Regions from separate parts of the Pseudarthrobacter sp. IC2-21 genome, predicted to be linked through region 1. Evidence: predicted binding sites of a transcription regulator. Region 1 holds the regulator's gene; the other holds the start of a gene.

Evidence for each region. The regulator LexA, encoded in region 1, represses DNA repair genes until DNA is damaged. The targets are predictions, from matches to a motif close to TCGAACANNTGTTCGA.
Region 2: a site for LexA is predicted at 5,222-5,237, ahead of SBP01_RS10330 (DUF6504 family protein). Genes of this name have one in related genera too.

What each region holds. Positions count from the first base shown of each region.
Region 1 is NZ_CP139145.1:1,533,373-1,544,220, forward strand. It holds gene hflX (GTPase HflX) at 1-1,440, shown strand, start outside; gene SBP01_RS07040 (ATP-dependent DNA helicase) at 1,433-3,490, shown strand; gene lexA (transcriptional repressor LexA) at 3,493-4,239, opposite strand; gene SBP01_RS07050 (LysM peptidoglycan-binding domain-containing protein) at 4,580-4,978, shown strand; gene SBP01_RS07055 (histidinol-phosphate transaminase) at 5,091-6,209, shown strand; gene hisB (imidazoleglycerol-phosphate dehydratase HisB) at 6,270-6,896, shown strand; gene hisH (imidazole glycerol phosphate synthase subunit HisH) at 6,893-7,624, shown strand; gene SBP01_RS07070 (hypothetical protein) at 7,625-7,783, shown strand; gene priA (bifunctional 1-(5-phosphoribosyl)-5-((5-phosphoribosylamino)methylideneamino)imidazole-4-carboxamide isomerase/phosphoribosylanthranilate isomerase PriA) at 7,860-8,606, shown strand; gene SBP01_RS07080 (SseB family protein) at 8,616-9,512, shown strand; gene SBP01_RS07085 (MFS transporter) at 9,568-10,848, shown strand, end outside.
Region 2 is NZ_CP139145.1:2,244,678-2,255,525, forward strand. It holds gene thrS (threonine--tRNA ligase) at 1-1,212, opposite strand, end outside; gene SBP01_RS10325 (DNA polymerase III subunit alpha) at 1,360-4,845, opposite strand; gene SBP01_RS10330 (DUF6504 family protein) at 4,842-5,162, opposite strand; gene SBP01_RS10335 (hypothetical protein) at 5,318-5,707, shown strand; gene SBP01_RS10340 (chorismate mutase) at 5,710-6,030, opposite strand; gene SBP01_RS10345 (VOC family protein) at 6,050-6,472, shown strand; gene SBP01_RS10350 (SOS response-associated peptidase) at 6,518-7,249, opposite strand; gene SBP01_RS10355 (mycoredoxin) at 7,421-7,678, shown strand; gene SBP01_RS10360 (lipoyl protein ligase domain-containing protein) at 7,780-8,553, opposite strand; gene SBP01_RS10365 (DUF2177 family protein) at 8,546-8,935, shown strand; gene SBP01_RS10370 (endonuclease/exonuclease/phosphatase family protein) at 9,054-9,758, shown strand; gene SBP01_RS10375 (SulP family inorganic anion transporter) at 9,781-10,848, shown strand, end outside.

The DNA of each region.
Region 1 (10,848 bases):
GGCGAGAAGGCCGTGCTTGGCAGGGCCCAGGCCATTTCCCGCCAGGAAGACGAACACACAAGCTACGACGGCGACCAGCAGGATCTCGACGAACGCCGCGCGCTGCGGCGCGTGGCCGGCCTCTCCACCGAACTCGAAGACGTCACCGAAGTCGAATACCGGCAGCTGCGGCTCGAAAGGGTGGTGCTGGCCGGGCTTTGGTCCGAAGGCACCCTGGCGGACGCCGAGAATTCCCTCCGCGAGCTCGCGGCTCTCGCCGAGACTGCAGGTTCGGAAGTCCTTGACGGGTTGGTGCAGCGCCGCGCCAAGCCGGACCCGGGCACGTTCCTGGGTTCCGGCAAGGCACAGGAGCTCAAGGACATCGTTATGGCCACCGGCGCGGACACCGTGGTGGTCGACGCCGAACTGGCGCCGTCCCAGCGGCGTAGCCTGGAGGACATCGTCAAGGTCAAGGTCATTGACCGCACGGCCCTGATCCTGGATATCTTCGCCCAGCACGCCAAGAGCCGTGAAGGCAAGGCCCAGGTTGAGCTGGCACAGCTGGAATACCTCCTGCCGCGCCTGCGTGGCTGGGGTGAATCGATGTCCCGGCAGGCGGGTGGCCAGGTGGGTGGTGCCGGTGCCGGCATGGGCTCGCGCGGACCCGGTGAAACCAAGATTGAACTGGACCGCCGCCGGATCCGCACGCGCATGGCAAAGCTGCGGCGCGAGATCGCCGCCATGAAGCCGGCACGGGAAACCAAGCGGGCCAACCGCCGTCGTAATTCTGTGCCTTCCGTGGCGATCGCAGGGTACACCAACGCCGGAAAGTCATCCCTGCTCAACAGGCTCACGGACGCCGGCGTGCTGGTGGAGAATGCCCTGTTCGCCACCCTGGATCCCACTGTGCGGAAGGCTGAGACCTCCGACGGGCTGGGTTACACGCTGGCGGACACCGTGGGCTTCGTCCGGTCCCTGCCCACCCAGCTGGTGGAGGCGTTCCGCTCCACGCTGGAGGAAGTGGCCGACTCCGATCTGATCCTGCATGTGGTGGATGTGTCGCACCCGGATCCTGAAGGCCAAATAGCTGCCGTCCGCAAGGTATTCAGCGAGGTGGACGCCCGGAAGGTGCCCGAGATCATCGTGCTCAACAAAGCCGATGCCGCGGACCCGTTTGTGGTGGAACGCCTCAAGCAGCGCGAGCCCCGCCACGTGGTGGTGTCCGCACGGACCGGCCAGGGGATCGCCGAACTCCTCAAGGCCATCAGTGACGGCATTCCCCGGCCCAGCGTCAAACTGGAGCTGCTGATCCCGTACGACCGGGGTGACCTCATCAGCAAGCTTCACGAGACTGATGCCGAGATCCTCAGCCTGGATCACGGCGAACACGGCACCCGCGTGCTGGTCATGGTCCGGGAAGGCCTGGCGGCTGAACTGGAACCGTTCATCAACCATGACTGAGCTCGTGGCAGGGGAAATTTCCGGTACGGCCGGCGAGCAGTTCGTCCTCGAACTGCTCGACCGTGCCGTCGCCGGAATGGGTGGCCAGAGCCGGGCCGGCCAGCATGAAATGGCCCGGCAGGTGGCGAAAGCCATCGAAACCGGCGATCACCTCCTGGTTCAGGCCGGCACCGGCACGGGAAAGTCCCTGGCCTATCTGATTCCCCTTATTGCGCATTCCCTCGTCAGCGACAAGCCCACGCTGGTTTCCACTGCAACCCTGGCCCTGCAAACCCAGATCGTGGGCCGGGATCTGCCCCGGCTGCTCAAAACCATCACGCCTGCCCTGGACCGCCCCGTTAAGGTGGCACTGGTCAAGGGCCGCTCCAACTACGTCTGCCGGCACAAACTCGAAGGCGGGTTCCCGTCCGAGGAGCCTGCCGAGGGTCAGCTGTTCTCCCTCGGCGAAGACACCAGTGTGCCGCATTTCGCCGCCGCCCTCGGCGGACCGTCGTCGCAGCTGGGCAAGGAAGTGGTGCGGCTGCGCGAGTGGGCGGAAAAAACCACCACCGGAGACCGGGACGAGCTCCTTCCCGGCGTCACGGACCGGGCCTGGCGGCAGGTCTCGGTAACCTCGATGGAATGCCTGGGCGCGCAGAAGTGCCCCATGGCGGCCGAGTGTTTCAGCGAACTGGCCCGCCACGATGCCGCCGAGGCTGACGTCGTGGTCACCAACCACGCCATGCTGGCCGTCAGCGCGTTCGAGGGCCTGGCCGTGCTGCCCGAATACGACGTTGTGGTGGTGGATGAGGCCCACGAGCTCCAGGACAGGGTGACCGGTGCCGTGTCCGGCCAGCTTTCCGTGGCCATGGTCCACGCCGCGGCGGCCGGCGCCCGGAAGCACACCGCCATCACGGTTGACGCCCTCAATGCTGCCGCCGCCAACCTCGAACTTGCGCTGGCCGGGGTTCCGAACGGGCTCCTTCCCAATGGCCTCAATGACGAACAGCTGGACTGTGTGGATCAGCTGCGGGAGGCCTGCCGGGCAGCCCTGTCAGATTCCAAAGGTGATGGGAGCCAAACGGCCGACGGCGGGCGGCAGCTTGCCCGCTCGCGGCTGATGCTGATCCTTGAACTGTGTGAACGCCTCCTGATTGCCCGCGAGAACCGTGAAGTGGTCTGGTTTTCCCGCGCCAGTTCCTTCGATCCACAGCAGGGTTATTCGCAGCCGGACGAGACGGCGCCGGCATTGATCAACATCGCGCCGCTCAGTGTTGCCGGGAAGTTGCGGGAGGGGCTGTTCGCCGGCCACACCGTGGTGCTCACATCGGCGACCCTGGCCATCGGCTCAGCCTTCGAACCGGCCGCGGGAGGCCTGGGCCTGGTAGGGGAGGGCGCACCGAGCTGGACCGGCATCGACGTCGGCTCGCCCTTTGACTACCCCAAGCAGGGAATCCTCTACGTCGCCGGACATCTGCCCAAGCCCGGCCGCGGCGCGTCACCGGAGTCACTGGACGAGTTGGAGGCCCTGATCCGGGCCTCAGGCGGCGGTGCCCTGTGCCTCTTCTCATCGCGCCGTGCAGCCGAAGAGGCGGCGGAAGCGATGCGCCCGCGGCTCGGCCTGAGCATTCTCTGCCAGGGCGATTCCACCATGACGGCGCTCGTGAAGCAGTTCGCTGATGAGCCCGACACCTGCCTCTTCGGCACCATGTCCCTGTGGCAGGGGGTTGACGTTCCCGGCGGGTCGTGCCGGCTGGTGGTGATCGACCGCATTCCGTTCCCGCGGCCTGACGATCCGCTCATGACGGCCCGCTCCCGCGCCGTGGCCCAGGCCGGCGGCAACGGTTTTATGGCGGTCTCAGCCACGCATGCAGCCATCCGCCTCGCCCAGGGCGCAGGCCGGCTGATCCGTTCGACGGGGGACAAGGGCGTCGTGGCCGTACTGGATTCGCGTCTTGCCACGGAACGCTACGCCGGCTTCCTTCGTGCTGCGCTCCCGCCGTTCTGGCCCACGACAGACCGCAAGACAGCTTTTGCAGCCCTTGAGCGGCTGGCGGGCAAAGGCGCCTGAGGCTACAGCGATCGAAGGACCGAGACCACTTTTCCCATGATGGTGGCGTGGTCCCCGAGAATCGGCTCGTACTGCGTGTTCTGGGGCAGGAGCCAGGTGTGGCCATCACGCTGCCGGAAGGTCTTGACGGTGGCTTCATCGTCCAACAGCGCCGCCACAATGTCTCCGTTGGCGGCGTCGGCCTGCCGTCGGACTACCACCCAGTCGCCGTCGCAGATGGCGGCGTCCACCATGGAGTCGCCGGCGACCCGCAGCATGAACAGCTCACCCTGCCCCACCAGCTGACGGGGAAGGGGCATAACGTCCTCCACCACCTGGTCCGCGAGGATCGGTCCACCGGCCGCGATGCGCCCAACCAGCGGCACCATGGCGGTGTCCATGGCGGTGGGAAGTTCGGTGACTGTGCCGCCGGGGCCGTGCAGGGACGCGGGTTTGGCCGAAGCGCCGCTTTTGCCGGTTCCGCCGTCCAGTGTCAGGGGCATCAGAACTTCCATGGCGCGCGGCCGTTTGGGGTCCCGGCGGAGGTAACCCAGCTTTTCGAGTTGCGAAAGCTGGTGGGTGACGCTTGAAAGGCTGGCCAGCCCCACGGTGTCGCCAATTTCCCGCATGGACGGCGGGTAGCCGTTGTCATTCACGGAACGCTGGATGGTTTCGAGGATCTTTTTCTGGCGGGCAGTGAGCCCCTTGGGGGTTCTCTGGGGCTGGCGGCCCTGGGGAGTCGCCTTGCCCTCGGCGGCTGGTGCTGCCATGTTCGCCAATGCCTTTCGGTTGTCCCGGTTCCGGTCCGGCGGTTACGTGCCGGAAGGCCCGGGCTGCTTTGAATGTCAGACCCTGCTGGTCAACTACTGGAGTGGTTGATTCTTGACTCAAACGTAGGCCAGCCACAGGGCTTTTTCAAACATTTGTTCTAGCGAGTCTCGACAATGTTCGTTGATAAGTGCTAAAACTGAGGAAGCAAAGTTCGAATATGTGTTCTACTCGTTGCCAGTGGATTCGAATATCCGCTCCACACTGAGGCTTTGGCGTCAGTGCATGGGCAACGTGGAGGCCACGCCGGGCAGCACAGTATGGTCCAGGAGGGCTCATCTCATGTCAGCTATATCCGCATCACAGGATTCCCGTCCCCCGTTCGTTTCCGTCGCGCAGCTGACGTCGGCCCGGCGGAAGGAATCCCTGCCGCCGCTCCGTCTTACCCGCAGGGGCAAGATTGTCCTCATTGGCATCCCGCTGGTGCTCCTGGCTGCGCTCCTTCTTTCCCTGGCCGGGTTTCTCACCTCGCCGGCGAAGGCCTCGGATTCCGTATCCGATCTCTCCGTCACGCCCACCATGACCGTGACGGTCCAGCCGGGGCAGTCTCTCTGGGCTATTGCCGGCACCACTGCACCCCAACGTGATGCCCGCGACGTCATTGCGGACATCGTTCAGCTGAACAACCTCACCGGCGGCGGTGTAGTGCCCGGCCAGCAGCTCTTTGTCCCCACCCGTTAGCAGCCGGCTTGTTCCGGCCCCGCGCGCCGCAACCGGGGGCGGCATACCGGGTTCCAGGCCGCCGGCAGCCGTCACATTTTTCGGCCGCCTGCTTCGGAACTAAACTGTTCAGGTGAATGACCAGCTAGAGCGCCTGAACCGACTTCCCCTCCGGACCAACCTTCGTGGCCTTGCGCCATACGGTGCGCCGCAGTTGGATGTCCCCATCCTGCTGAACGTTAATGAGAACACTCATGGCGTTCCGGCGGATGTCCAGGCCGCCATCGCCGCAGCGGTAACGGAGGCCGCAGCCGGTCTCAACCGCTATCCGGACCGTGAGTTCACCGAACTCCGGGAGGCGCTGGCCGAATACCTCGGCCACGGACTCGACGCCGCCAACATCTGGGCAGCCAATGGCTCCAACGAGGTTCTCCAGCAGATCCTGCAGGCATTCGGCGGACCCGGCCGGAAGGCTCTCGGCTTCCCGCCCACGTATTCGATGTACCCACTGCTGGCAAGCGGCACCGACACCGAATACATCGTCGGCCAGCGCGCAGAGGGGTACGGCCTGAGCGCCGAATCGGCGGCGGCCCAGGTCAAGGACCTCCAGCCGAACATCGTCTTCCTGTGTTCGCCCAACAACCCCACCGGCACGGGCCTCGGCCTGGATGTGGTGGAGGCCGTCTACGCGGCCGGCGAGGCCAGCCAGACCATCGTGATCGTCGACGAGGCGTACCACGAGTTTGCCCATGACGGAACGCCCAGCGCGCTTACCCTGCTGCCGGGCAGGGAACGCCTGATTGTCTCGCGCACCATGAGCAAGGCATTCGCCCTCGCCGGGGCACGCCTGGGCTACATGGCTGCCGCGCCCGAGGTGACGGACGCCCTGCGCCTGGTCCGGTTGCCGTACCACCTCTCCGCCATTACCCAGGCGACGGCGCTGGCCGCGCTCCAGCACCGGACAGCCTTAATGGCAGACGTCCGGGACATCAAGGAGCAGCGGGACCGCATTGTCACCGAGCTGACCCGGATGGGACTCAAGCCGGCGGCCTCGGATTCCAACTATGTCTTCTTCGGCGGCTTGGAAAGCCCGCACCAGGTCTGGCAGCAATTGCTGGACGAGGGCGTGCTGATCCGGGACGTCGGGATCCCCGGCCACCTGCGGGTCACGGCGGGAACTGAGAGGGAAACCACAGCCTTCCTCACCTCCCTGGAAGCCATCCTGGCCACCCAGGCGAAGCTCCCCGCCTAGACTTGAAGTACCGGCGCCTCAGCGCGCCCCACCACTCCTGCGCTAAAGGACCAGATAATCATGAGTTCCACCGGATCGAACGCTGCCGAAACCCGGACCGCACGCATGGAGCGTGCCACCAGTGAATCGTCAGTGCTCGTGGAGATCAACCTTGACGGCACCGGCGTATCGGACATCGACACGTCAGTTCCGTTCTACGACCACATGCTGACGGCGCTGTGCAAGCACTCGCTCATCGACATGACAGTCAAGGCGACCGGTGACACCCACATTGATGTCCACCACACGGTGGAGGACGTCGCCATCACCTTCGGTGAGGTTTTGCGCACGGCGCTGGGCAACAAAGCCGGCATCCGCAGGTTCGGCGAGGCCACCGTGCCCCTTGACGAAGCCCTCGCGAACGCCGTTGTGGATGTCTCCGGCCGCCCGTATCTGGTTCACGGCGGTGAACCCGCCGGGCAGGAATACCACCTCATCGGCGGCCACTTCACCGGCTCGCTGACCCGTCACGTCTTTGAGGCCATCACGCTGCACGCGGGCATCTGCCTGCACATGAACGTCATCGCCGGCCGCGACCCGCACCACATTGTCGAAGCACAGTTCAAGGCGTTCGCCCGTGCCCTGCGTGCCGCCATCGAACCCGATCCGCGGGTTGAGGGGATTCCGTCCACCAAGGGTGCCCTGTGACCGGCCAGATTCTTCGTGACGGCGCGGTCATCGATCCCGCCACACTGAAGAAGCCAGTATCGGCCGAGGGCAAACCCACCGTCACCGTTCTTGACTATGGTTCAGGCAATGTCCGCTCGGCCGTGCGTGCCCTCGAACGCGCCGGTGCGGAGGTCATCCTGAGCTCCAAGCCCGAGGATGTTCTGAACGCGGACGGCCTGGTGGTACCCGGCGTCGGGGCCTTCGAAACTGTGATGCGCGAGCTCAAAGCCGTGGACGGCATCCGGCTGATCGGCCGTCGCGTTGCCGGCGGACGTCCGGTCCTGGCTATCTGTGTGGGCCTGCAGGTGATGTTCGAAGCCGGTGTTGAGCACGGGACCGAAGCCGAGGGCATGGGGGAATGGCCGGGCAAGGTGGAGCTCCTTCCCGCTGAGGTGGTGCCGCACATGGGCTGGAACACCGTGCAGGTGCCTGAAGGCTCAAAGCTTTTCGCGGGCGTTGAAAACGAACGGTTCTACTTCGTCCACTCCTACGGTGTCCAGGACTGGAACTTTGATGTGATCCAGCCGCGGATGACGGCACCGCTGGTGACCTGGTCCGAGCACGGTGCCCGGTTCATCGCCGCGGTGGAAAACGGGCCGCTTTGCGCCACGCAGTTCCACCCGGAAAAGTCCGGTGACGCCGGCGGGCGGCTGCTCCGCAACTGGGTGGACAGCCTCCGTAAGAACACCCCAACGGATCCCGCCTAGATGTGGTCGATTGTTCTGATGGGCCTGGCCGGCCTCCTGGTGGGTGGTGCCTTGTCCTTCCGGCAGCAGCGCAAACCCCTGTGGACCCAGATCAGTTTCTACGTCCTGGCCGGGATGGCGTTGTTGGCCGCCTACCTGCTGACGCTTCCCGGCACTTAGGCGCCTGCCGCCGCACCGGAATCCGGCACCCGCTGCATTCCGCTCCACCCGCAACGCAATCTGAAGAGGACCCGAGATGACCACCGCAACCGACCTGCCGGTTCTTGAACTGCTGCCCGCCGTCGACGTCGTTAACGGCCAGGCCGTGCGGCTGGTTCAGGGGGAGGCCGGCAGCGAGACCAGCTACGGCACACCCCTGGAAGCGGCCCTCAACTGGCAGCAGCAGGGCGCCGAGTGGGTGCACCTGGTGGACCTTGACGCTGCCTTCGGCCGCGGCTCCAACGCCGAACTGCTTCGCGAAGTCGTCGGGCGGCTGGACATCAAGGTGGAACTGTCCGGCGGCCTCCGGGATGACGAGTCCCTCGAGGCGGCCCTTGATCTCGGCGTGGCCCGGGTCAACCTTGGGACCGCGGCACTGGAGAACCCGGACTGGACGCGCAAGGCCATCGAGCGCTTTGGCGACAAGATCGCCGTCGGCCTCGATGTCCGTGGAACAACGCTCGCGGGCCGGGGCTGGACCAAGGAGGGCGGCGACCTCTGGGAGGTCCTGGGCCGCCTGGAAGACGCAGGCTGCTCGCGGTACGTTGTCACCGATGTGACCAAGGACGGCACCCTGCAGGGCCCCAACGTGGAACTGCTCCGTCAAATGGTGGAGAAAACCGGCAAACCTGTGGTGGCCTCCGGCGGCATCTCCAGCCTCGACGACCTGAAAGTCCTCCGGTCCCTGGTGCCCCTGGGCGTGGAGGGGGCGATTGTGGGTAAGGCGCTGTACGCCGGTGCGTTTACGCTGCCCGAAGCCCTCGACGTCGCCGGCCGCCGCTAACCGGACCTCATGAACAGCGCGCAGAACCCAGGACCGGCCGGCGACGCTCCCGCCCCGCGCCACCTTCCCGGACACATCGCTGCTGCCCTGGCAGGAGCGGGTGGCCCGGCGGACTCGGCGGGGAGGCCGTGGGAGGGGCGGAGCCTTGCAGGGGACGACGCCAGGATACACAACTTCGAGGACGACGACGGAACGGCCGACGCCGGATACCTTGCGGCCGTCGAGGCGCTGCGTGGCGGGACCGGTGACGAAGCGGCCGTGGTGAGCTCCCTTGCCACTGCCCGCGTTTTCATCCCGATCATTGCCCGGCTCGGCGCCGAAGCAGAGGGCGTGGACGGCCTGACCGCGGATAAGCAGGCAGACATGGCACTGGTCACCCTGATGGCTGCAGACGGCCGCAAGGCCATGCCTGCCTTCACGTCCGCCGAGCGCCTGGCTGCGTGGCACCCGGACGCCCGGCCAGTAGCTGTCTACGCGGCCCGTGCCGCGCTGTCAGCTGTGGCAGAAGGGGCCCAATTATTGGTGCTCGACCCGGGCTCGGACGTGACCCTCGTCATCCGTCGGCCCGCCGTGTGGGCACTGGCACAGCAGCAGGAATGGGTTCCCTCATACGCCGATGCCGCGCTGGCCGCCGAAATGTCGGCCGCGGCGGGAGGGTTCCCCGCCGTCCGCAGCGTCGAGTTGCTCCCGGGCTCCGGAGTTGCTGCCGTGACCGGTGGTGGACTGCCACTCTCCGGGGGCGGCGCCGGGCCCGAGCTGCAGGTGGTTCTCTACCTTGAGGACGGTCTTGATGCCGCCGCGGTGCAGGAGCTCGTCGGCGGACTTCAAGCAGCCTGGTCGCGGAATGTATTGTTTGGGGAGCGAGTCGATTCGATGGAAATAAAGTTGCGGCGCGCGGTTCAGTAGCTGACGGTCAGCGGGAGACCCCCGGGCTGCCCGTGCCAGACGCAAAGGATTCTCCGTGAATTTCGCTCTCTACCGGGAGTTGCTCGCCGTCGAGCCCATCAGGCGGCTCCTGCTTGTGGGTATGGTGGCCCGCATCCCGCATTCTGCCGCGGGGCTCCTGCTTACCCTGCACATCGTCCTCTCCCTGGAAAAGGGCTACGCCGCCGCCGGTGCAGCTGCGGCGGTGATGACCATCGGGATCGCGGTTGGGGCGCCATGGCGGGGCCGGCGCGTTGACAGGGTCGGCCTGCGCCGGGCCCTCATCCCGTCAGTTGTCTCCGAAGCCGTCATCTGGTCCGTGGTCCCGTATGTCAGCTACGAACTGCTGCTGCCGTTGGTGTTCATCGGTGGCCTGCTGACCCTGCCGATCTTCAGCGTGATCCGCCAGTCCCTGGGCGTTCTCGCGGACGGCACCCAGCGGCGGACTGCTTTTGCCCTGGACTCGATCGCCACCGAGGTGGTGTTCATGATCGGTCCTGCCGCCGGCGCCGTGGTGGCGACCAGCGGCTTCACCGCCCTGGGTCTGAGCGTCGTAGGAGTGTCCTCGTCCCTGGCGGGCCTGTTCCTGATGTGGTTCAACCCGCCCACCCGCAGCGCCACCCAGACTCAGGAGGCGGAAGAGGACCAGCGCCATGCTGCGGAGGTGGCGGTGGTGTCCGCGGCGCCGGTCCACGTGCAGGAGGCTGCGGCAGACCTTGTCCCGGCCGGCGCGGAAACTGCCCGCGGTGGCCGCAGCCTGCGCAGGAAGGTGGCCCACAATTTTGCCTGGTTTACTGCCGCTGTGGCTGCGGTCTTTTCGATAGCGGCGGGAACAGGGATGGTGCTGAGCGGCACCGACGTCGGAATTGTCGCCGCCCTGGAAACCGGCGGCCGCCAAAACGAAATCGGCATTGTCTTTCTCTTTTGGTGCGCCGCCTCCGTCATCGGCGGGCTGGTCTACGGCGCCATGCACCGGCCGGTGTCACCGACCCTGCTGCTCCTCGGCATGGCAGCCCTGACCATCCCCATGGGCTTCGCGCGGGATACCTGGACACTGGCTTTCATCTCGGTTCTTCCGGGACTGCTCTGCGCGCCGGTACTCTCCGCCGCTTCGGAAAAGGTAGCGGACCTGGTGGCCGAGGACCGTCGCGGCGAGGCGATGGGCTGGTACGGCTCCGCGCTGACGGCAGGCGTGGCGCTGGGGGCGCCGCTCGCCGGTATCTTCATCGACGGGGCAGGCCCGTCCGGCGGCTTTGTGGCGGTGGGGGTGGCCGGCGTTGTGCTCTGCGTGGTGGGGCTGTTGCTTCAGGCCCTGCGG
Region 2 (10,848 bases), 710 kb from region 1:
CAGGCCGTGCACCACACCTGACTTTTCGTAGCGGTAGACGGCGCCGAACTCAAAGAGCCGAAGAGGCAGCTCCCGGTAGGACCGTCCCCGGGAGCGGAAGATCAGGTTGTGCATGGGGCAGTTCATCGGCTTCAGGTAGTAGTCCTGGCCGGGCTTGCGCACGGTGCCGTCCTCATTGAGTTCAGCGTCCACGTGCATGGCCGGGAACATGCCCTCCTTGTACCAGTCCAGGTGGCCCGAGACTTCGTACAGGTGGCCCTTGGTGATGTGCGGGGTGTAGACGAAGTCATATCCGGCGTCGACGTGACGCTGGCGGGAGTAGTCCTCCATCTCCTTGCGGATGATGCCGCCCTTGGGGTGGAACACCGGCAGGCCTGAGCCCAGTTCGTCGGGGAAGGAGAAGAGGTCAAGTTCGACGCCGAGCTTGCGGTGGTCGCGCCGCTCTGCTTCGGCGATGCGTTCCTGGTAGGCCTTCAGTGCGTCCTTGGTGGGCCAGGCCGTGCCGTAGATGCGCTGGAGCTGCTGGTTCTTCTGATTGCCCAGCCAATACGCGGAGGAGGACCGGGTCAGGGCGAAGGCGTTGGAAATGAGCTTGGTGTTGGGCAGGTGCGGGCCGCGGCAGAGGTCGCACCAGACGGTGGTCCCTTCTTTGCGCTCGACATTGTCGTAGATGGTGATGTCGCCGGCGCCGACCTCCACGTTGACGCCTTCGCCTGCTTCGGCGGCCTCGTTCTTCTTGCCCAGCAGCTCAAGCTTGTAGGGCTCGTTCTTCATGGCCTCGCGTGCTTCGTCCTCGCTGACGACGCGCCGGACGAACTTCTGGTTCTGGTTGACGATCTTGAGCATCATTTTTTCGAGGGTTTTGAGGTCCTCGGGAGTGAAGGGCTCGGCGACGTCGAAGTCGAAGTAGAAACCGTCGGTGATGTAGGGGCCGATGCCCAGCTTGGCATCGGGGCGAAGCTGCTGCACGGCCTGGGCCATCACGTGCGCAGTGGAATGGCGGAGTACGTTCAGGCCGTCCGGGGAGTCGATGGTGACTCCCTCGATGTCGGCACCGTCGGGCAGCTCCTGGTCCAGGTCCTTCAGCTCGCCGTTGACGCGGGCAACAACGACGTCGCGGCGCTCAAAGAAGAGTTCCGCACCGGTTGTCCCGGTAGTCACCTTGGTCTCTTCGCCATCGACGATGAGGGTGATCTGCTGGGCATCTGACACGGGTGTCTCCTATTCAAAGTTTTAGGCTTCATAGCTTGCGGCATACGGGGACCACAGCCAGCCACCGTCAATGCTATCGGTTTCGCCGGAGGCCGACCAACGGGACCCGCGGGTTTGGGGCGGCCGGTCAGGGCACCTTGGAGAGGTTCAGCCGCCCATTCCGGTGATCGCAAGGCTTCGGCTGATCCCGTCCAGGGGATGCGGCACATCGGTATGGCCGCCCTGGTTTTCCGGGAACGGAAGCGTTTCCACCCGGCTCAGGTCCCAGGCCATGCTGGCGCTCAGGCTGATTCCCCGGGGCCCTGTCCGCCGCGTGGTGCCGCGGATGAGCAGCAACCTGGTGCCGAACAGCAACAGTCCCGCCTGTTCCTGGGCTTCGTGGAAGAACACGGAGTCGATGCAGCCGGTGCCGTCATCGATGCTGATGAACACCACACGCCGGCCGCCGCGCATCGGCGGGGTCTGGGTGGCGATGCGAACCCCCGCCACCAGAACCTCGGTGCCGTTCCGCAGGCCCAGCAGTTGATCGGCAGTGGTGACCCCCAGCTTGTCCAGCATGGGCCGGTGACTGTCCATCAGGTGCCCGCTGACATCCATGGCCATCAGGTCCAGTTCTGCCCGGACATTGTCCACCAGGGTTGGGGCTGGAAGGCCGGGTTTGACGTTCCGCAGCTCCACGTCACCTAACGGCAACGCCAGCTGCCCTTCCATGATGTCCGCACCCTTCCTGGTGCCAGTCGTTTGGAGTTTCTGCAGATGCTGGACGAGGTCGGCGCGGTTTGCGACCCCGCCTGACTCCCGGTGCAGGGAATCAAAGGCTCCCAGCTGAGCGAGCCTTTTGATGCTGGGTTTGCTCAGCCTGGACCGTGCCCTGAGATCGGCCAGGGAGTCGTAGGGCTGACCGGCAACTATCCGCTTGAGCTCGGCCCCTGAGAGGCCGTAGATGCCGTTGAGGCTCAGCCTGATTCCCAGTTTGCCGGCATCGGCGCCGGCCGCCACGCGTTCCACCCGGTATTCGGCCTGGCTGCGGTTGATGTCCAGGGGAAGGATGGGGATTCCCAGCCGCCTGGCCTCGGCCACGAGCAGCCGTTTGGGATACATGCCGGGATCGTGCTCCCACAGTCCGGCCAGGAACGCCTCGGGATGGTGCGCTTTCAGCCAGGCGGACTGGTAGGTGGGTACGGCAAAGGCCGCGCCGTGGGCCTTGCAGAAACCGAAGCTTCCAAACGCTTTCAGGGTCCCCCAGACGTTGTCCACCACTTCCGGCGAATATCCTTTGAGCCGCGCTTCCCGGCGGAAGAACTCCTCCACTTTCAATTCCAGGACCTCATTGCCCAGGGCCCGGCGGAACTCATCCGCCCGCGCCAGCCCGCAGCCGGTCATAACATCAAAGGTTTTGAGGATCTGTTCGTGGAAGACCGTGACGCCGTGTGTTTCCTGCAGGACGGGTTTCAGGTCAGGGTGCGGATACACTTCCGGCGCAAAGCCGTGCCTGTGCTCCAGGAACGGCCGCACCATGTCTGATTTCATGGGTCCGGGCCGGAACAGCGAAATGTCAATGATGAGGTCGTTGAACTCACGCGGGGCCATCTTGCCGATCAGCTCGCGCTGGCCAGGTGATTCAATCTGGAAGCAGCCCAGGGTGTGGGTGCTGCGGATCAGCTCGAAGGTGGATTCATCATCCAGCGGGACGGCGTTGAGCTCGATGTGGCCGTTCTCAGCGATGTAGTCCGGCCCGGCGCCGTCAGGTCCGGCAGGGTGGTGGCCGGCCGCCACCACTTCCGCTTTGGAAGGATGGATCCGGATGACTTCCCTGATGGCGAAGGCCATGGCGCTCTGCATCCGCACTCCCAGGACATCCAGTTTCAGCATGCCCATGGGATCCATGTCGTGTTTGTCGAACTGACTCATCGGCAGCCCCAGGCCGCTGGGCTGGACAGGCGTCCGGTCGAGCAGCGTGGCATCGCCCAGGATCACTCCGCAGGGGTGCATGGAAATATGCCGGGGAAGCCTGTCGAGGCGTTCGGTGAGGTCCACCAGCAGGTCAAGTTGCTGGTTTTCGGCGAAACCCCGCTGTTCCACCCGTCCGGCGAATTCCCGGAGCTCAGGTTTTTCAACCAGGGCTTCCCGGAATTTCCGGGCCGAGAAACGCCACAACTGTTTGGCGATCTCACCGACATCGTCATCGTCCATGCCCAACGCCATGCCTGCATCCCGCACAGCGCCTCGCGCCCGGTACCCGTTCTGCATGCTCATCAGGGTGACCCGCTCGGAACCAAACCGGTCGAAGATTTTCCGGTACACGTTGTGCCGTTCGGCGCTTTCGACGTCGATGTCAATGTCCGGCAAGGTTGCCCGGTCCTGGGAGAGGAAGCGTTCGAAGATCAGGTCGTGCTGCAGCGGATCCACCTGGCTGACGTTGATCAGGTAGTTGACCAGGCTGGAAGCCCCGGAACCGCGGGCAGCCGCACGCACGCCCATGTCCAGGATCATGCGGGAAACTTCCGCCACCGTCAGGAAGTAGGAGGAGAATCCGAGGTTCCGGATGATGCCCAGCTCGTGTTCCAGCCGCGAGCGCATTTCCTTGTGCGCCTGACCGGAGATGCCCGGGAAGCGCCTGCCTATTCCTGCTTCACAACGCTGGACCAGTTCAAGGTGCGGGTCCTGGCTGATGCCGATAACCGACGCCTCCGGAACCACGGGCTGCTTCCACCCCATATCCGCCACCGGATCAATCCTGCAGTAATCGGCGAGCGCCTCAGTCTGCGCCATGAGCTGTTTGAGGTCTGCTGTGCCATATCCCGCGGCACGGATGATTTCCTTCCCCAACAGAAGCATCTGCCCGGCTGACTTGAGCCACCCCTGCCCGTTGGGCTGGAGCAGCGGTTCGGCTGCCAGTTCCGGCAGTGATTTCAGGGTCCGGGCGGAATCAAGGACGTCAGCCGTGGCGGCTCCGTCCTCGGCGCAGTAGCGGACAGCGTTGGTCAGGATTGCCGGGACTCGGTGTTCTTCGGCGAGCTTGAGCATGCGCACCGCGTGGGCAGTGCTCAGGGGCTTTCCCGGGGCAGTCAGCTGGGAAACAACTTCGGCAACCAGGGTTCCGGCGGGCATGGCGTCCAGCCATTGTTTGAAGAGGGTGCGTGGACGGAGGTAGCGCCGGCCGCCCATGGCGCGTCCGACGTCGGAGTCCGGTCCAATCAGGACGGTCAGAACCGGCTTCAAGGTGGCGGGGTCAAGGGTCCGTGAAGCGAGCTCCGCGCGGGTAACTGCCACGGGCACCGCTCCTCCGGCTTTACCGGAGGTGCGGGCATGGGCATCGGACACCAATCGGCACAGGGCTCGGTAGCCCGCTCCGTTGTTGTTCCCCCGGGCAAGCACCACCACCCTGCCAGCGAGCTGGGTCCGGTGGTCGCCGTCGTCGTCCAAGACCGCCAGGTCCACCCCCACGATGGGGTCGATGCCTGCCGCCATGCAGGCTTTGAGGTGTTTGATGGTGCCGTACAACCCGTCACGGTCCGTGCAGGCAAGAGCCGTTGCGCCGTCCGCGGCAGCGACCTGGGCCAGTTCGTCGGGCCAGGAGACTCCATAGTGTGCGCTGAAGGCGGTGGAAACGTGGAGATGGGTGAAGCTCATGCTGTTTTGGGGTGGAGGGCGTCATGGATGCGCAGGAGCCGCCAGCGGCCGCTGCCGAGGTGCCTGCTGAGGTCCAGGGTAAGGGGCTCCCCGGCTTCATCAGGTTCCGGCCGGACCTGCACGCGCCAGATCTCGTGGTCCACCAGGCCCGGGCCGCTGCCCAGGGGTGCCCGGCGTTCCTCGGCCCACCACTGGCGGCGTTCGTACCAGCGGACAGGTTCGGCGCAGACGGTGTACGGCCTGCCGGCCCACACGAGCTTCAAAGGCTGGCCGGAAGCGGTGCAGTGAACGTCCACGGACTCGCTGAACATACCCATGGGGCGCCTCCCGGACTGAATGATGGCTGCTGCGGAATACGGCTGCAACAGCTGGCAGTTCGAATACATATTCGAATAAATTCAGTCTACAAGGGTGCCCTGACAAAACCTAGACAGGGGTGGACTGACGGGACGGCTGGGGGCAGGATGGTGCCATGAGCTCCCATGACGCACTTCTCAAGCACGTAAGCATCAAGGCCCAGGACAACACGCTCGTGGCCAACTTTGATATCGATGGCAACATACCGGGAGCGGGTGCGTACGTGGTGGGACTGGTGGCGTCGAGCCCTGACCATTCCTCGCAAAGACGGCTAGGCATTGAATTCCTGAACGGGGAGGCCATCGCCTTCTACTCGTTCTGCCATGACCAGACCGCCGAGGAAAATTATGACCTGTCCGGAGTGACTCATTCGGGAAACACCATCACGGGAAACTTTCCCATGGCGGCCATCCAAGGCCTGGGCAAGGGGCACTTCATGACCGCGTTCAGCGAGGCTGACGGCCGCGAATTCCAGGGCGGCGTCCCCGTAGAGGAAGCGCTCTAGCGTCAGCTGTTTTCCTTGTGGACCTTCAGCTCGAGTTCGATGAACCCTGAGATCATGGCCCGGTAGGTGGATTCCACGATGTCCGGGTCAATGTCCTTCTTTTCGGCAGCGTCCCTCACGTGTTCTATCACGCGCTCCACCCGGCCGGGCGCCCGGACTTCCGCGTCGTCGCCCTTCAGCGTCCCTGCGATCCGGATCAGGCGTTCCCGCCGCGCAATCAGTGTGACAATCTGGTCATCCACTTCGTCGACGGCAACTCGAACGGCAGCGAGCTGTTCCTTGTCGGCAGATGCTTCCCGATCGTTCCCTTGAATTGTTGCCATCTTCTGACAGTATCGAAGCATGCAGCCCAGAGTCGACTTCATCTCACTAGGCGTTCGCAGCGTTGATGCCGCCCGCCGCTTCTATGTGGAAGGCCTCGGCTGGCCGGTGCGGGGTGAACATCCTGGCGACGTGGTGTTCATCCAGGTTAATCACGGCCTGATCCTTTCCCTGTGGGATGCCGGGCAGATGCACGCCGAAGCGGGAGTGGCCCTTCCCGGACCCGTTCCCTGCATCACGCTCAGCCACAACCTTCCCAGCACCGAGGACGTGGACCGGGTGATGGCCGAGGCAAGGGCCGCAGGCGCCCAGATCGTGGCCGAACCTGTCACCCAGCCCTGGGGCGGGTACAGCGGCTATTTTGCCGATCCGGACGGGTTCCGCTGGGAGGTTGCCTACAACCCCACGTGGGCAGTGGACGACGACGGCAAGGTCACCGTCTAGGGGCACCGTCACCCTTTGGGGGGCGCCCCTTCCGGGCGCCGCCTTCTAGAAGAGAGCCTCCACCGGGCGGATGAGTTCCGGGGAGTTGTTGCGCACGTTGCCGACTTCCCGGCCCACTGAGTCCACATGCCAGTCGGCGGCGGCATCCCTCACATGGGCGCGGACAAGGTCCACGAGGAAGGCGGCGTCGTCGATCTGCGGATCCAGCCAGGAGGCCATGGTGGCCCGGTCCATGGGCAGGGGCACCCGGTCGTGCAGCTCCGTCAGCTTGCCAAACACCGTGGACTCGGCACCGGGGGGCGGAGTGTCCGTGGTGAGGATGGAGGTGGAAAGCATCCAGCGGCCGGGATCATCCTCGGCTTTGGAGGGGTCCTTCCACCATTCATACAGGCCGGCAAACACCAATGGGCTTCCTGAGCCCGGATGCACGTAATAGGGCTGCTTTTGCTTGCCGGCCCCCTGCTTCCACTCGTAGTACCCGTCAGCGGGGACAGCGCAGCGCCGCGATTTCACCGCCTTGCGGAAGGCAGGCTTCTCCAGCACGCTCTCACTCCGGGCATTGATCATCCTGGCCCCTATGCCCGGATCCTTCGCCCATGAGGGCACCAGGCCCCAGCGGGCCACGTGCAGCTGCCGAACCGGCTCCTCGTCGATCAGCCGTTCCAGGACAATCGGCACATCGTCTGTGGGCGCCACGTTCCATGACGGGGGCAGCTGCACATCCTCCTCCAGCCGGGCATCAAATTCGGCGAGCAGGTCCCCCACGGCCCGGGCCATCACATAGCGTCCACACATGGCTCCAGCATGCCATTAGCGGTGGTCCGTGTCAGCCGGCGCAGTTCCTCCGCAGCCTCCGCCCGGAACAGCCCCGGCTGTAGCCCTGGGAATAGGCCGCCGCGGGTTACCGTTGAGGAGAACGAACCCCCTCAACGATTTCAGGAGAGCTCCGTGGACTTTACCCCCGAGAACGGCACCATCACCATGTTTTCCACCACCTGGTGCGGCTACTGCAACCGGCTCAAGAAGCAGCTGGATGCGCAGGGCATCGGCTACACGGAAATCAACATCGAAGAGGTGGACGGCACCGCCGAACTCGTGGAGCAGCTTAACGGCGGCAACCAGACCGTTCCCACAGTGCTCTTCCCGGATGGCACCGCCGCCACCAACCCCTCACTGGCCGAAGTCAAGAGCCGGCTGGCAGCCTAGGTCCGCAGGCGAAGGAATAGACAGGACGGGACCAACCCCAGGTTGGTCCCGTCCTGTTTGTGTGCGCTGAAGCAGCCCTCCGCTTACCTGCGGTATACGGCTTACCTGCGGTACACGCTGGCGAAGTCGGCGTATGTGAGGGAAGCGTGCGCTGCGTAGGATGCAACCACCGCATCCTCAACGGCCTGCACTGTCAGACCGGGTACCAGATCGTCGGCTGCCCCGGCGGTGGCCGGCTCCCAGTCAAGGCCCAGGGCCGCATAGGTGTCGGTGAGGACGGCGCGGATGGGTGCCGAGTTTTCCACCACAATCACCGAACTGAACAGCCAGCCGCCGCTCACCACGCGCTGGGCAGTGCCCACCAGTTTGACCTGGCGGGTGGGATCTGCGGGGTGGGTGCCGTGGACGCTGAACTCGCCGGGGCAGTATTCGCCCGGGATCTCGCCGACGGCGGCCTGCACACCAACGTCCCGCAGGGTCTGCGCCAGGAGCTCACCGAAAAACGCAAACCGGCTTTTGGAGCCGGCAATCGCATCAGCCTCGGGCATGACGTGGTCAACCACCAGCGTGCCCTCGTGATAGGCAGCGGCCCGCCCGCCCGCCTTCCGCACCAGGGGTTCAAAGCCGTGGTCCCGGCAGGCCTCTGCTGCCGCCTCGAAACCGGGCAGGCGGGTATCGCGCTGGCCGAACGCAACAGTCGGGGCCGGCCGGTACAGCCGGAGCGCGGGGCCAATCCCGCCGGTCCTGGCCAGGGTCAGCAGTTCCAGGCCGAATTCCAGGTCCCGGGCGGCGCCGAGTGTGTGGTCCTGCCGCACCACGGTGAGCGTCCGGTCGGCCTCGACGTCCTGCATGTTGCTAAGCTCCCTTATGGTCATATTGCAATTCCTTGTTGTTGCCGCTGCATTCGCGGTCATCGACGCCATCTGGCTCAAGCTGATGAACCCGTTCTACCGCAGCCACATCGGTGACCTGCTCGCCGACAAGCCCAACTTAGGTTACGCCGTGGCCTTCTATGTCCTGTACATCGCGGGAATTCTCTTCTTCGCGCTGCGGCCGGCGCTCGACGGCGGCAGCTGGCTGACCGCCGTCGGCTACGGTGCCGCACTGGGCGCCTTTGCCTACGCAACGTATGACCTCACCAACGCCGCCACACTCAAGACCTGGCCGCTGCAGCTCATTGTGGTGGACATTCTCTGGGGCGCCGCGCTGACCGGCCTGTCCACCCTCGCCGGCTGGCTGGTGTTCCGTTCAACCTGACCGGGCTCCGGCAAAAGCTACCTGACACGCGCGGACTGTTACGTCCGGTCCCCCGCCGGGTGGCTAAACTCAGAAACCGCGGCACCCCCCACACTCCTTCAGGAGAGGCAATCCACTGATACGCGTCATTAGCTACAACCTTCGCAAGCACAAGGCCAGTGGAGAACTCGTGGCCCTGGCCCGGGATTTCGACATCGATGCCCTGTGCCTGCAGGAGTGCGACACCACCGACCTGCCGGACACGCTGGGGCAGCTCCAACTGGCCGATTCGACCAAGGGAAACCGTCTGGGGCTTGCCATCTACTACCGGCCGGAGCGGTTCACCGCCCACGGCACCAACACCTTTGCGCTGAAGAAGTCCCTGCACGATATGGTCCTGGCACCGGCACATGAGCGGCTCATCGGTACCCGCGTGCGGGACAACGAGACCAACCATGAGCTGGTCATCGCTTCTTTCCATGCCGCCCCGCTCACGGCCACGAACTCGCTGCGGCGGAACCAGATCAACGCGGCCCACAAGGAACTGCTGGGCATGGGTTCCGGCCTGATGACCCTGATGGCGGGTGACTTCAACTACCCGTTCTTCACCAAAAACCTCACCGAACAGATGAAGGATTCGGGGTACGAGCTCTCGCTCAGCAACCGCAGGACCTACACACGGTACAAAGTCTTCAAGGGCCACTTCGACTTCGCCACGTCACTGGGACTGAACATTGAGAACGTGGAGACGCTGCCGCGTGGCGCGTCGGACCACCTGCCCATCCTGGTCACCGCCGAATACGGTCAGGATTCCGCCCCCGCGCAGGAGCCACCGGCCGCCTGACTGCATTTTTTGGGAGGCGCGCGTGCGGCACGACTGGATCAGCAAGGCGATACCGGGCGTCCGCGTGGCCCGCGGCTACAAGAAAGCCTGGCTGAAGCCCGATCTGGTGGCCGGCGCAGCCCTGAGCGCAGCCCTGGTGCCGGCAGGCATGGCGTACGCCGAGGCCAGCGGGCTCCCTGCCGTGAACGGGCTCTACGCCTCGGTGGTGCCCATGATCTTCTATGCCGTGTTCGGGCCCTCACGGGTGGTCATCGTGGGCCCGGATTCCTCACTGGCCCCCATGATTGCCGCCGCCATTCTTCCCCTGGCGGGACGGGAACCGGAGCACGCCGTCCCGCTGGCGGGCGTGCTGGCAATCCTGATCGGCGTGTTCCTGGTTGCCGGCCGGATCTTCAACCTGGGGTTTGTGACGGGGCTGCTGTCCAAACCCATCCGCGTTGGCTACCTCAACGGCATCGCACTGGCCGTCACCGTCAGCCAGCTTCCGCGGCTGCTGGGCATCGACAGCTCGGGGCAGACCCTTATTGAACGCCTGGCATCCCTGTCCGGCGCGGTATTCAGCGGCGGGATCAATCCGATCGCCCTGGGCGTGGGGGCGGGAAGCCTGGCCGTGATCGTGGGCGGGCGCTTCCTGCCGTGGAAAGTGCCCAGCGTGATGTTTGCCGTGGGCGGGGCCATCGCCCTGGTAGCCGGGCTGGACCTCGCCGGGCAACTGCCGGTTGTCGGCGCCCTCCCCCGGGGCCTGCCCTCGCCGGCGCTGGGAGGGATCGGCTGGGAGGACGTGACGGCGCTGATCGGACCGGCGGCAGGCATTGCCCTCATCGCCTTCGCGGACACGTCCACCCTGTCCAAGAGCCTTGCCGGCCGCCGCGGGGAAAGAGTCAACGGCAATGAGGAAATGGGCGCGCTGGGAATCGCCAACATTGCCACGGGCATGCTCGGCGGCTTTCCGGTGAGCGGAAGTTCCTCGCGGACGCCCATTGTCCTTGACGCCGGCGGGAGATCGCCCCTGAGCGGTGTGGTGGCAGCCCTGCTTGTGGTGCTGTTCATGGTCCTTGTACCGGGCGTCACGGCTTTCCTTCCGACGGCG